2 regions of the Brevibacillus sp. AY1 genome follow, and region 1 is predicted to be linked to the other one. Evidence: riboswitches for the same ligand, from Rfam matches in the RefSeq annotation. Region 1 holds a riboswitch; the other holds the start of a gene.
The links. Region 1 has a riboswitch for cyclic di-AMP ahead of JZI27_RS12070 (ABC transporter ATP-binding protein). Riboswitches for the same ligand answer to the same signal wherever they lie in the genome.
Positions count from the first base shown of each region.

Region 1 (7,310 bases):
TCCACGATCGATTTATAGTAATCAATATAGTCCACACCCGTAAAAGGATGTTTATTATAGCCAAAATGTTCACGGAATTGCTGTTCTGTTAAAACATCCGTCCAAGGATTCACTCCTTTTTCATCCAGCATATCCAAATCTACCAAGTGGTTTCCTACCTCGTCTGATGGATAGCTAAGCATCAGAACCATTTTTTTAACGCCTTTTGCAATACCGCGCAGAACAACTGCAAAACGATTACGACTCAAGATCGGAAAAATAACGCCAACCGTATCTTCTCCAAATTTCGAACGTACATCTTTCGCAATATCATCGATCGTTGCATAATTCCCTTGAGCACGAGCAACGATAGACTCTGTGATCGTAACGATGTCTTTGTCATTCATGTGAAAGCCTTCCACTTCCGAAGCCTTTAGCACACTATCTACAACGATTTCCTCGATGCTGTCCCCTTGATTGATGATCGGGCAACGAAGGCCTCTAACAACAGTTCCAACTACTCTTTCCACTATGATCACTCCTTGTAAGGACTAAAGCTTATTCACAAGACTTACTGCTTGTACTATACATCGGTTGAGTGATATAAGTAAAATGAATATATGGAATGATAGGTATAAGGGGCGCTTATATGATAAGCAAATTAGATTTATATAAAATATTTTGCAAGGTAGGAAAAAGGAAAAGCTTTTCTAAGGCAGCCAAAGACCTTTACATGACCCAACCCGCTGTTAGCCAGGCAATCATGCAATTGGAAAGAGAATTGGATATACGTCTTTTTAATCGAACGCCTAAAGGGGTATCTTTAACAAACGAAGGCAGTCTTCTCTATGAATATGTAAATTCGGCTTTGAAATTAATTGATGTTGGGGAAGAAAAGATTTTAGAATTCAAGAATTTGTCGACAGGGGAATTAAAGATTGGGGTAGGGGATACGATATCGAGATATTTTTTACTTCCCTATCTGGAAGCTTTTCATAGTAAATATCCCAATATTAAATTTAAGATCGTGAATGGTACCACATTAGAGCTTTGTTCGATATTAAAATCAGGAGAGGTTGATATTGCCATTGTTAATTTGCCTCTTGATGATTCTACCTTAGAACAAAGACCGTGCATCGATATCCATGATATTTTTGTTTGTGGGGAGAAATACAAGCATCTCGTATCGAAACCCATAACCCTAGATGAAGTGGTAAAGCTGCCTTTAATCCTGCTTGAATCGAATTCAAATTCCAGAAGGTATGTAGAAGATTATCTGCTATCGAAAGGCATACAGATTTCTCCGGAATTTGAATTGGGCTCTCATGACTTATTACTGGAATTTGCGAAAATCAATTTAGGAATAGCCTGTGTGACCAAAGAATTTTCCCAAGAGTATTTGAAAAAAGGATTATTGTATGAAGTACCTTTAACGGATGAGATACCAAAGAGAGAAGTAGGAGTCTGCTTTTTAAAAAGTGTGTCGCTCTCACCAGCTGCATCGAAATTTGTGGAGATATTGGAAAATAATAAAGTCGATCACGCTACCTAAAAAATAAAGCGGGATCGGCTTTTTTTCATGTTGCTCTGGTATACTGAAGCAGGAAAGTGAATGGATAAGGAAGTAGGGAATGGCATGATATTTTTCCAAGTGATTTTACCTGTATTACTGATTTTTTTGAGTGGTTACATCTTGCAGCGGATCTACAAGCTGGATCTCAAACCCATCTCGACACTTGCCATATACGTGTTGTCTACGGCTCTGGTGTTCCGTACGTTTTACAAGACGCCGCTCGATATGCAGCTGTTCTACATCGTGGTGATCTCCACCTTGCTGACGATTGGGCTGATCCTGATCACGCAAATGACAGCGAAATGCTTCAAGTACGACAAGCAGCAGGAAAGCGCGATGATGCTCTCCACGGCTTTCATGAACAGTGGAAACTACGGGACGCCGATCATTCTGTTTGCTTACGGCGAGACGGGCTTTCACTATGCGGTACAGATCATGGTGTTCCATGCCATCATCATGGGAGTCTTCGGTGTCTATTTCGCTTCCCGGGGCAAAGGCGGGGCGAAGGACGCGATCAAGATGGTGCTGAAGCAGCCCTCTAATCATGCGGTTGTGGTCGCTGTCTTGTTTCAAAAGCTTCAGATTTCGATACCAGAAACCTATTACCAGGCGATTGATCTGGTTGCCCAGGCTGCAATTCCGGTGGTGATGCTGATTTTGGGCATGCAGCTGGCCAATGTATCGGCAAAAGGACTGGAGTGGAAAGGGATCAGTATCGCGAGCGTGATTCGGCTGGTCGCATCCCCGGTGCTCGCTTATCTCATCTGTCTGATGTTTCCGATTGATCCCTTGCTTCAGAAGGTACTGATTGTTTTGGCAGCGATGCCTTCAGCGGCGACCACCGCGATGTATGCCATCCAATTTAATGCCAGACCGCAGTTTGTCTCCAGCTCCGTCTTGGTGACGACGGTGATGAGTGTAGGAACCTTGACATTCCTGCTGCACTTTTTACAATGAAGCGCGATTTTCATGAACATTCCGATTGCGGCAGGGAAGGATTTGGAAGGATACCGGAGGATTCAGAAGAAAGAGAAAACTGATTACGGTTAACTCCCTTTGAGAGAGTCAGAGGGGGTTATACGGCGTTTTTTGAAAATTGAGTATACATTCACGTTATGGTAAACTGAATTTCATTACCCAATCCGTTTTAGTAGCGATTTAACCAACTTCATATCGGGCCTAGTTTCGTCCTTGACGAAAACGGGGGAACCATCATTGGGGTTAATTCTGTGCAAACAGAAGGGATGCTACCTGCCATCCTACCCGTCAGCTAACCTCGTCGGCTAAAGCAGAATCAGCATACAATCTACGTGTACATGCTTGCTTTTCGTGTATTGACTAGCAGCTCTATTTGGGCTACCAGTCGCGCACTATGCAAGCTTATTTCCCCATATTTGTATGTGAGAAAAGAGTCGATATACTGCTTTCGTCCGGAAGGTCCTCCAGACGTGAACAGTGTCTCGACTTTTTTCTTTTCATAAATCTTTTTCGAAGGAGTGGTGCTTATGATTTCCTTTCAACAAGTGGAAAAACGCATTGGCGACGCCTCCATTATCAAGGGTTTGAACCTGGAGATCCATGCGGGTGAGCTGTTTGTCCTGATTGGCCCCAGTGGATGCGGAAAGACGACAACGATGAAGATGATCAATCGACTGATCGAGCCGACCGCAGGCAGGATTGAGATCAACGGAGAGGATATTTTCAAGACTGATCCAGTGGAGCTTCGCAGGAGCATCGGGTATGTCATTCAGCAAATTGCCCTGTTTCCGCACATGACGATTGGCGAAAATGTCGCGCTGGTGCCCAAGCTGAAAAAAATGGAGCGCAGCCAGTACGAAAAAAAGGTAGACGAACTGCTGGACATGGTAGGACTTGATCCAAAGGTCTTCAAAAATCGCTACCCTGCTGAGCTGAGCGGCGGTCAGCAGCAGCGCGTCGGCGTCATTCGCGCGATGGCCGCAGATCCACCGATTATTTTGATGGATGAACCATTCAGCGCATTGGACCCGATCAGCAGGGAGCAGCTGCAGGATGAATTTGTCCGCTTGCAAAAAACGATCAACAAGACGATCGTGTTCGTGACGCATGATATGGACGAAGCGATCAAGATTGCCGATCGCATCTGTCTGATGAACGACGGCACTGTCGTTCAGCTGGATACACCGGATGTGCTATTGCAAAATCCGGCCAACGAATTCGTCGTGAATTTTATCGGAGCCAAACGCCTGCGCAAGGTAAAGGAGCTGCACCCGGCCACTTCCAAAAAAGCGGCGCTCCCGAAGTGGAGTATATCCTAACAAGGGGGTGTGAAGATGAATGATTGGATTTTGTTTTTGACAGAAAGGTATGACCTGGTCCTGTCCCTTCTTTGGGAGCATAGCTACATTTCCTTTATCGCCGTAATGGCTGGATTTCTGATCGCTGTGCCGCTCGGTATTCTGCTGACGAGGACAGAGAAAATCAATAAATACGTCATCGGGTTTGTCAACATCCTGCAGACGATTCCCAGTCTTGCCCTCCTGGGTCTGATGATTCCACTCCTCGGAATCGGGGCCGTACCTGCGGTCGTAGCCTTATTTCTTTATTCTCTGTTACCCATGCTGCGCAATACGTTTACGGGTATCCGAGAAGTAGACCCGGCCCTGATCGAAGCAGCTCGTGGCATGGGCATGACCAGCTTTCAAATACTGCTGAAAATTGAATTGCCGATGGCGATATCCATCATCATGGGAGGGTTTCGAACAGCAACGATCTATACCATTAGCTGGGCCACGCTCGCTGCCGTGATCGGCGGGGGAGGACTCGGATACTTGGTATTTACCGGACTTGGGCTTGCAAACGACAACATGCTGATTACAGGTGCGCTTGCAACCGCAATGCTGGCGACGATTGCTGACTTATTGACAAGAAAAGTTCAGAAGCTATGCACGCCAAAAGGATTAAAGATAAAGCGTGCGGATTAAGGGGGAACAACCATTGAAAAGCAATTGGATGAAAGCACTTATCATAGCAGGATTATCACTGGTACTAGCCACTGGATGCAGCTCTGGCGATGTCGTCAAGATCGGACATCAGCCCACATCGGAGCAGACGATTCTTGCGCATATGCTCCAGCAAGTCATTCAAGGCAATTCCGACCTGAAGGCTGAGCTGGTTGGCGGTCTCGGGGCGACTCCTGTCGTGTTGAAAGCGATGCAGAACAACGATATCCAGATTTCCGCCGTACGTTATGTAGGAACCGATCTAACAAGCAGCCTCGGCTTGGAAGAATTCAGCAAGGATCCGCAGGAAGCTTTTGAACTGGTGAAAAACGGTGTGGCCGAGAAGTTCGACGAGCTCTGGTTCCCTTCGTATGGGTTTGATAACACGTATGTTTTTACCGTTCGTCAGGAGCTGGCTGATAAGCACAATCTGAAAACCATCTCCGATCTGGCTCCTATTGCCAAAGATTTGAGCTTGGGTACGGATTCAAGCTGGCTGGAGCGTCCGAATGACGGTTATCAGGCATTCAAACAAGATTACGGCATTGCGTTTGGCAAGACAACGCCGATGGACATCGGATTGGTGTATAAGGCTGTTGACTCCGGAGAGGTCGATATTGTGCTTGCGTATTCGACAGATTCCCGTCTGAAGGAATACGGTCTGGCAACCTTGGAGGACGACAAGCACTTCTTCCCGCCGTACGGAGCTTCTCCTGTCGTACGCAAAGACACGCTGAAGCAGTATCCGCAGCTGGAAGAGGTCATCAACAAGCTGACTGGCAAGATCGATACGAAGACGATGACGGCCTTGAACTACAAAGCAGACATCGAGAAAAAGGATCCGGCTGAGATTGCTCGCGAATTTTTGCTGGAGCAAGGACTGATACAGAAGTAAAAAAAGTGCACGGGAAGGGAGGTAGATCTCCATGGATGCCTTGATAGGAACACTGGGAGTGTTTGTGACATACTGGAGGCAGCTTTTAGCCTTCACAGGGGAGCATCTCTTCATGAGTGCCAGTGCAATTCTCATCGCGATCGTCGTAGGTGTCCCGCTGGCCGTCTGGATGACGCGAAATCAACGTATCGCGTTTGTCATCCAAACGACGATAAACGCCATCCAAACCATACCGACCATCTCCCTCTTGCTGATCATCATGATTTTTCTGGGACTGGGCTATGGGACTGCCATCGTGGCGCTCGCTCTCTATTCGCTGCTGCCGATCGTCCAAAATACCTATGCTGGCCTCGAAAATGTCGATAAAAATCTGACAGAAGCGGGTACAGGCATGGGCATGACGAAGCTGCAGCTGTTGACCAAGGTCAAAATACCCCTTGCCCTGCCGATCATTTTGACAGGAATTCGCGTAGCTTCCGTCGTTTCCATTGGTGCGGCGACGATGGCCACTTTTGTCGGGGCTGGTGGACTTGGCGAGATGATCATGCGCGGCATCGTGACGACTGATGATCAGAAGGTGCTGGCGGGAGCGATTCCTGCTGCTTTGCTGGTGATATTGGTCGACCTGATCCTGGGCAAGATCGAAAAACGCGCCAATTTCCGCATGCAGGCTGCTAGAGCGCAGAAATAAAAATGATTTGAAGGAATCCCGATCTCCGTGATCGGGCTTTTTCATGATAAAAGCACGTTGATCCAACTGTAGTGGTGGTCAGGAAACAGGAGTAGAAAATGCCCTGCCCGACTCCATGAAAAAAGCGAAAGTCTTTGGGATTCCATCCGAAGCGGAGTGAAAAAAGAGAAATCTGCCTTTAGCGTCCACCCATGAGATCCGACAAAAATCATCTATACCTTATAGAAATCTTCAATAATCACAATTTTTAGATAAATGGTACTGTAGGTGTTAATTCATATTACCTTTTAGGAGGATGGCACATGGTACCTACAGCATACCTCAAAAAGCTCTTCTCGACCGCAACAATGGTGTCCCTGTCAATGGCGCTGATAGCCGGATGTAGTACACCACCAGCAAGTTCGCCACCGGAAGGTTCAGCACCGTCGACTACGACTTCGACTGAAACACCGGCAGCAACAGCGGACCTCCAACCGAAAAAGGGAGGAACCATCACGATCGGGATCGCCAACGAACCGGATCAGCTGGATATCCACAAGACGGGGATGGCCGTCGCCAACCAGATTGCAGGCAATCTCGGCGCGAGTCTCGTCACGCAAGACCCGGACACGCTGGAATTCAAACCGTATCTGGCAGAGAGCTGGCAGGTATCGGAGGACGGCAAGACGTGGACATTCAAGATTCGTACAGGCGTCAAATTTCACGATGGGACCGCGATGACAGCCAAATCCATAGCGGAAACCTATCAGCGCGCGCTCAATCCGGAAACAGCTGCGAAGGTAGCGGGAAGCAATCTGTCTGAGGTAGAGTCTGTGGAAGCTTCTGATGATACGACTCTGGTGCTTCATCTGAAACAGCCATTTGCCCCTCTGCTTCAATTCCTGAGCGATCCGGGCTGGCTTCAGCCGTTGTCGATGCAGGCGATTGAGCAGGCAGGCGACAAGTACGCACGTCAACCCGTTGGTGTAGGGCCATGGAAGTTTGAGAAGTGGGAGAATGGTCAGTCCATTTCCTTTACACGAAACGAGGAGTTTGCCTGGGCGGATCCGATCTTTAAAAACCAGGGAGCGCCATATGCAGATAGACTCGTCTACCGCTTTATTGCTGAAAATCAAACGTTGCTCGCTGCCTTGGACAGCGGCTCTATCGATATCGCACGCGGTGTCGTAGCCAAGGACGTCGCCAAGTACC
Region 1 is NZ_JAFLPN010000012.1:42,495-49,804, forward strand. It holds gene JZI27_RS12055 (coenzyme F420-0:L-glutamate ligase) at 1-509, opposite strand, end outside; gene JZI27_RS12060 (LysR family transcriptional regulator) at 629-1,531, shown strand; gene JZI27_RS12065 (AEC family transporter) at 1,616-2,509, shown strand; cyclic di-AMP (ydaO/yuaA leader) riboswitch at 2,719-2,852, shown strand; partial or broken gene JZI27_RS12070 (ABC transporter ATP-binding protein) at 3,058-3,798, shown strand; gene JZI27_RS12075 (ABC transporter permease) at 3,865-4,515, shown strand; gene JZI27_RS12080 (osmoprotectant ABC transporter substrate-binding protein) at 4,544-5,428, shown strand; gene JZI27_RS12085 (ABC transporter permease) at 5,460-6,119, shown strand; gene JZI27_RS12090 (ABC transporter substrate-binding protein) at 6,422-7,310, shown strand, end outside.

Region 2 (7,310 bases), on a different contig from region 1:
TATCGGGCGCTTTTTTTGTACTATCGGAAAGTGTTGAGTGCGCTAAAGCGCTAAAAAGATTAGCGGAAGATAGTATAAGTGCAACTAAGGCTCCGCCAAAAGCTTGGCGTAGCCAAGTTTTCTAATGAGCGGACCCTCGGCTGAGAGGTTATTACCTTCAGATAAAACGGCTAGCAGATGGGCAAGATTTCCTTATCAGAAAAAAGTGCTCCTCGCCCCCAGACACCGCTGGAAACCAGTCTGGCAAAAAACGAGGAAATGCTGCGTCAAATTTACTCTTGTTGTCTCGATTGGCCACTTCTCCATCTGGCATCGCAGAAACGAAAGTGAAGAACTAGGGCAATTCTGATATTCCAGGTCTGTGATTTCTCTCATGGACCTGGTTGTTTTTGGTAAAAACTTGCATGTGACAACGCATTAAGGGTAGTATGAAAAGATGCAGTTTCAATTCGATTGTAAAGGTTGAGATTATTTGGAAGGTGCGGAATAGATGAGAAAAGAACGAATCGCAGAGCTGGAGCTGGTTCGGTCCTTTGCTTTTCTGGCCGTGGTGTATCAGCACGTCATTGGTATTTACATCCGCGTTCCGGGAATCGACGAGCAGACGGCTGTAGTGTACGGGATGCTGTTTCATTTATTGAAATTTGCTGTACCCGCTTTTGTTTTTATTACGGGACTTGTCCTGTTTTACAACTATTACGAGAATATCTCTTACCTCGGATTCATGCGCAAAAGAATGATGGAGATCCTCGTTCCGTATCTCCTATGGTCAGGCATCTACCTATCCTTGCAGCCTGGATTTCCACCAGAGGGCAGCAGCGTACTATGGAGTCTGGCAAAAAATCTGGGTACGGGAACAGCGTCTTACCATCTCTGGTTTGTCGTCATGATCTTCCAGTTCTATCTCCTGTATCCGTTCTGGCAGCAAGTCTTTCGCTTCTTGCGCCGCCATGCCGACAGCATGCAGAAGCTGGCTTGGGTAATCGGACTTTTGGGGATGGTATACGGTTTGTTGATGTGGTTTTCAGCCCGCTATATTCCAGCGAACTCGTTCTGGTTTAACCAAGTATGGCTGGACACCTATTTGATCAAATACAGGGACCGCAATGCCTTCTACTATTTTTACTACTTCTTGTTCGGAGGTCTTGCTGCTGTCGCTTTACCTGTATTTCGAGCGAAAATCAAGCAGTACTGGATTTGGATATGTACGTCGTTTTTGATCATGTACGCGTTTATCGGCTATGAGTTGTTCCGTGATTCAGGCAACGGCCTGATCAACTTGAATGTCGCAACTTCGCTAAAACCATCCATGTTTTTGTATACAGTGGCGCAATTGCTCGCGATATACGGCATCGCGCTTTCACTGATGAAGTATCCGCGGATCTGTTCCTGGCTGACCAAAATCGGGCAGTACTCGTACGGTGCATACCTGATTCACGCCTTAGTCTTGACTTATGTCATGCAATTTTTGCGCTCCATCTCGTTGTTTCATGAGGGACTTCTTGGCAGCCTGGTTGCTTTGGGACTATGCGCTGTGTTCTCCTTTGGCATCGCATTTGCATTGAGCAAGCTGCCATTTGGCTGGCTCCTCGTCGGTTCTGCTAAAAAGAAAAAACCGAAAACAGTAGCGTCTGAAGAAACCAGGCACCATCAAAAGGCGATGTAAACCAAGTAAAAAAGCGTTTTGGCAACGAAGCAAGCATGCTTGTAGCCAGAACGCTTTTTTGGTGTTTATAGAACGGAAAGGTGCCGAAGACTATTTTTTCTGCTCCAAGTCCTTAACGCCCTTATAGACCAACTCGAACAAATCGTCGAGATCCGCTTCTTCAATGCAGGAAAAGGCGATGCGCAGGTCAGTCTGCCCAAGAGCAATCGTTCCCACACCGTATTCTTCCAGCAAATGCGTGCGCAAGCTTTCCGCATCAACAGTAGACAGCTTCAGGCACATAAAGTAGCCGGAGTTAAAGGGGTAGTAGCTCCATGCATCGTTGTATTTCCCGCTATCGAGGATCGCTTTTACACGGTTTGCACGGCCTTTCATTATTTCGAACTTCTCCATCTTCTGCTGATGGAACTCAGGAGAAGTAAGGGCCTTCAGCACAAAGGTTTGAGAAGGATGTGGTCCGCTGGAGATTGTCGCACGGATAATTCCCACTGTTTTTTGCTCCAATGCACTGAGCAGTTCGTTCGATTCCCCGCCGTACGTGATAAAGCCTACGCGGAAGCCCCATACATATTCTTCTTTGGTAGCGCCATCCACTTTGACAGGGAGGATGCGTGGATGCAGGTCACACAGGCTGGAAAACAGGGACTCGTGCATGGAATCCTCAAAAAACAAGCCAAAATAGGCGTCATCCGTAACGGCAACGATGTTGATGCCTTCGTCTGCACCGGCTTTAAGTGCTTCCAGAATTTGCTTGCCTTCCTCGGCCCCTGGTGTATAGCCTGTCGGGTTGTTCGGGAAGTTCAGGACGACGATGGCTTTCCCTTTTCCTTTTTGGGCCAAAATGGCATCGCGCAATCCTTCAGCATTGAACTTCATGTTTTCATTATACAGAGGGTAGTAAACCATTTGCGCACCGCGCCGGATGGAGAAGGTGAGCTCGTAGTTTTCCCAGTTCTTGTCTGGGATGATCACACTGTCCCCTACATCCGCGAACAGGTCAGCAACGACGCTCAGTCCATGCGTAAGTGCATTGGTCACAATCGGAGTTCCATACGTCTTATTCGCGAGACTAGGCTGCTCCTCGAGTATTTTTTTGCGCCAAGCTGCACGAAGCTCTGGCTTGCCTGCAGGAGGAGCATACTCATAGATGTCCTTGGGGTTATATGCGGACAATGTATCCTGAATGACTTTGAGATGCATCGGTTGACCGTCTTCCAGAGCGATCCCGATCGTTGCATTGTATTTTTTGGCTTTCGCCTTTGCTTCAGCTGATTGACTGAGGATTCCTTCTTTTGGGAAGTAAATGAGCTTCCCAACATGAGAAAGCATGTGGAATACATGCGGATTTTCACGCTGAATGGTTTGGTTCAGATGCGATGCCAGTGAATGCATGGTAGCCTCCCTCTTCATGTACGACAGTTGGTTTACCAATAAAGATAGCGTATCTACATGCATTTGTCATCTAGAAGGGGATGATTTCACCTTACTTTTTGCACAAAGTACTTTTCTCGATACATGTGTCTTGAACAGATCCGATTCCATCATTTAAAAAGGATGCGTACACAAAGTGCACACATACTAAAGCCGTAAGACGAGTAAAAACGGGGAGGTTGTACCGGATGAGTAAACAGTCAGACATCAATACCGAGTTGAAAGAAGTATCCGCTTACCCAACAAAACAAAAAATGAACCAAAAAGAGGTTGAGCTGTTGGAGCAGGGAAGCGACGGCTGTTGCTGCAGCACTTCGAATACAAGTGAGCAGGGGCAGCATCAACAAGGTTGATGAAACAGCGTTTATTTCTTCCGATACAATGGAAAAGCCGTGCTTCTTCTCACGAGAAGCACGGCTGCCTGTTTAATTATCCAATAAAGGATTGAACCCAGTATCCATTTACATAGCCAACACCAATTTTAGTGAAAGAACCATTCATAATATTTTGGCGATGACCTTCACTGTTCATCCATTGGGTCATGACTTCTTGTGGAGATTGTTGACCCATTGCAATGTTTTCTCCTGCTGTCATGTAGGAGATTCCGAATTGCTTCATCATGTCAAATGGAGAACCGTAGGTAGGGCTATTGTGATCGAAATAGTTGTTTTGTGCCATATCCGCTGCTTTTGCAGTCGCTACTTTCGAGAGAGCAGCATCGAATTGCAGTGGAGCAAGACCAGCTTTTGCACGCTCTTGGTTGACCAGATCGGCAACTTCTTTGGTAAATGCAGCAGCTTGATCATTTTGTTGTCCTTGTTGCGCAGGTGCAGCTACAGGCTGTTGAGCTTGATTATTTGCTGGCACTTGTGGTTGAACAGGTGCTTGCTGGACAGGCTGCTGTACGGGAGCTTTGGGTTGTGGTGCAGCGGGCTGCTGTTGTTGAAAACCAGCATATGGTTGATTGGATCCATACCATTGTGTCATCTGCGGGATCCATTGCTTGAAGTTGGATTGAAGCAGACAAGGTGCTTGGTTATTTGTTGGTGTTGGGGATTTTGCAGCTGCAGAAGCTGTATCTACAAAGCCAGTAAGGCTGATTCCGAATCCAAGTGCCAGTGCGATGGTAATAGTACCGAAGTTCTTCATTATTCACATCGTCTCCTTTTTTTTGCCTACGAGGTTAGTTGTCGGATTTGGGTTGAGGATACAACCCATCGCAAAAAGCGATTCACCCCAAGCGAATGAGCTTCGCAAGATCGTCCCCCGCACTTCCAGCCATCTGGAAGTCTCGGCTTGTTGTTTTGTTTGGCATGAACAACTTTAACAAAGATACGAGTGAAAATGATAGCTGTAATATTTGGAAGTTCACTGGAAGCAAGGCAACTTGGTTACTCTCATTAATCGTTTTGTTTTTCTCTCCAAGCTGTCAGTCCACCCAACAGGGCAACCGCTTGAAATCCTTTTTCACGGAGCAGTGCCGCAGCCTTTTGTGCTTTATTCCCCGATGTGCAAAGGGTAACAATCTGCTTGTCTTTCCATAGATGGGCTGTCTTGGGGTCCAGTGGCTCGTCAGATTCCTTCATCATCATATATGGGATATTGTGCGTCTCATACAGATCGGATTGGAGACTTCCTGATTGAAATTTTTCCACGTCACGAACATCCAGGAGTACGAGATTCATTTTGTTGTCCATCATTTCTTGTAAGGTTTGGCAATTCACAGTCTGTTTGTTCATCTATATCCCTCCTGTCCACCATTGTACCAAAACGTGATTCACCTAGTCGAAGAGAGGCAGATGTTGATTTTGTTGGACAGACATGGTAGAATAATCATGCTACTTGAAATCCGATACGTAATACCATGAAGGGATCTCTACAGTGGATTACGTTTTTGATATCTGATTCACACTGGCGCGGTCATCGGAGCCGCAAGGATGGAAGAGAGGTAGGGCTTTCGTTGTTTTTGGTTTCAAAAGTGTAACATGCAAGTTCGGTTTATTCTCACGGTAACCACATATTTTTGAAGTAGGTATGAATTCACATATCATGCAAGGATACTACTTTACAAGAAATGGTATTTTTACATGATATGTGAGCTTTATTTGCTTCGGTAAATATGACTAGCATATTCAAATTGACTTTTGGAGGTTTTCTTCATGCAAACGAACGGAACAGTAAAATGGTTTAATGCAGAAAAAGGTTTCGGATTCATTCAAGTAGAAGGCGGAGACGATGTATTCGTTCACTTCAGCGCAATCCAAGGTGATGGCTTCAAAACTTTGGACGAAGGCCAACGCGTTCAATTCAACATCGTTCAAGGCAACCGTGGTCCTCAAGCTGAGAACGTAGTAAAACTGTAAGTCTCCTACCGAAAAACTGTCCGTTCGCGGGCAGTTTTTTTTCATGAAAACAGAAAAAAGAATTATGGTCTAAACCATAATTCTTTTTTCTTGTTATGGTGTTTTTAGAAGATGCAGTTCTCGATCTCGACGGTAGTGAATTCACTGTTGAGGACAGAGTATCCATCCAGGATACCGCCGCCAACAGCTGTACGGCCATAAGTGTTGATCAGGACGTTTTCATCGTTGCCAGCTACGGTCAAGCGAACTTCATAGTGGTTGGAAGCGGGGATAGTGGCATTGAAGGCTGTGCGGGTATTACCCAGGAGGAATTGTGTAACGTCCAAAGCAGTGGATACAGGGTTTGTTTGGGTTACAGCTGTACCCCAGTTCAAAACTTGTACGCGGACTTCTACTTCATCCAGGTTGAGGTTGACAAGCTCGACATGGACGTTCAGTGCGACTGCTTGGTTGTTTTGGAGAATACCTGTCGTTCTTACCAAACTTCTTCTGCGTCTTCTGCCTTCACGATTTTCTCTGCGTTCTTCAAAACCATCTTGTTCAAAATCTGACATTCATGCTCACTCCATTCTTGTTATGACTAGTGGGACAATATACTGTATTGCGTCTTGTCTTCTTCGGTAACGGCTAACATAAGGGAACGATAAACCATTTCTGCGAGATTGGAGTGGAAATTGATGAATTATGCCGAATTTTATAAGCAAATGTCATATAGGGCGCGTTTTGAATGGGGGTACGAAGGGATAAAGACACATGGACAAGTATCGGATATTCTAGTCATTATTGATGTTCTTTCCTTCACTACATGCGTGGATGTGGTTCTTGGTCAGGGGGGAATCGTCTATCCTTATCGAACAAAGGGCGACAGTGCCCTAGCATTTGCCTGTAAGCAAGATGCCATACTGGCAGGAAAAAGAGGAGAGCCCATCTCCTTGTCACCAGCATCCCTCCACTCGATGGGGGAGCCGAATTGTTTTACCATCTCCGAATGGATCTACCTGCTCTGTGCTGGCGAAAGATTGCGGCGCTATTGTGCTAGCAGGCTGTTTACGCAACGCGAAGGCTATAGCCCGATTTATTCAGCAGCATAAAGGGAGCGTCTCCGTGATCGCTTGCGGGGAGCGGTGGCCCGACGGCAGCCTGCGGCCTGCGCTGGAGGATTTGGTAGCTGCAGGTGCCATATTGAGTGAATTGTCGAATTATGATCTTTCGCCAGAAGCTAAAGCTGCTGTAGCGACCTTTTCAGCTAGTCAATACAAGCTGGAGAGCTTATTGGAACATTCTGTTTCAGGGCAAGAGTTAATCGTGAGGGGTTACCCGGATGATGTACATCTAGCTGCAATGCTGAACGTTAGCCAGAACCTCCCCCTTCTCAATCACCATATGCTTTTGAAAACGCGATTGCTTACGGATGATAGGTCCACCGGCAAACTGCATAAAGTCTCCTGCTTCTGGTAAAAATTCTCTAGACACCATTATTCAGGAAAAGGCAGGGGAAGCAGATGAAGGACGTGACATCCAACGGGTCAGATGAAAGGAACAGTGGAGGAGAGGGCAACGATACGCTAACCAATCGGCAGGGTCATCCCATCACGGATAATCAGAATGTCCGGACGGTTGGCAGACGTGGTCCGACAGTCTTGGAAAATTATGATTTTCTTGAAAAGATCACGCATTTCGATCGAGAAAGAGTACCTGAGCGAGTCGTTCACGGAAGAGGAGCGGGTGCGCACGGGTATTTTGAAGCATACGGGAAAGCTGGAGATGAGCCGGTATCCAAGTATACGAGAGCGAAGCTGTTTCAGGAGCCTGGAAAACGAACGCCTGTTTTTGTGCGTTTTTCTACTGTT
Region 2 is NZ_JAFLPN010000019.1:14,796-22,105, reverse strand. It holds gene JZI27_RS15390 (acyltransferase) at 491-1,666, shown strand; gene JZI27_RS15385 (aminotransferase class I/II-fold pyridoxal phosphate-dependent enzyme) at 1,757-3,058, opposite strand; gene JZI27_RS15380 (hypothetical protein) at 3,286-3,450, shown strand; gene JZI27_RS15375 (CAP domain-containing protein) at 3,527-4,246, opposite strand; cyclic di-AMP (ydaO/yuaA leader) riboswitch at 4,255-4,404, opposite strand; gene JZI27_RS15370 (rhodanese-like domain-containing protein) at 4,498-4,836, opposite strand; gene JZI27_RS15365 (cold-shock protein) at 5,257-5,460, shown strand; gene JZI27_RS15360 (hypothetical protein) at 5,565-6,014, opposite strand; gene JZI27_RS15355 (2-phosphosulfolactate phosphatase) at 6,355-6,918, shown strand; gene JZI27_RS15350 (catalase) at 6,963-7,310, shown strand, end outside.
Region 2: another riboswitch for cyclic di-AMP. It lies ahead of JZI27_RS15375 (CAP domain-containing protein); the one in region 1 lies ahead of JZI27_RS12070 (ABC transporter ATP-binding protein).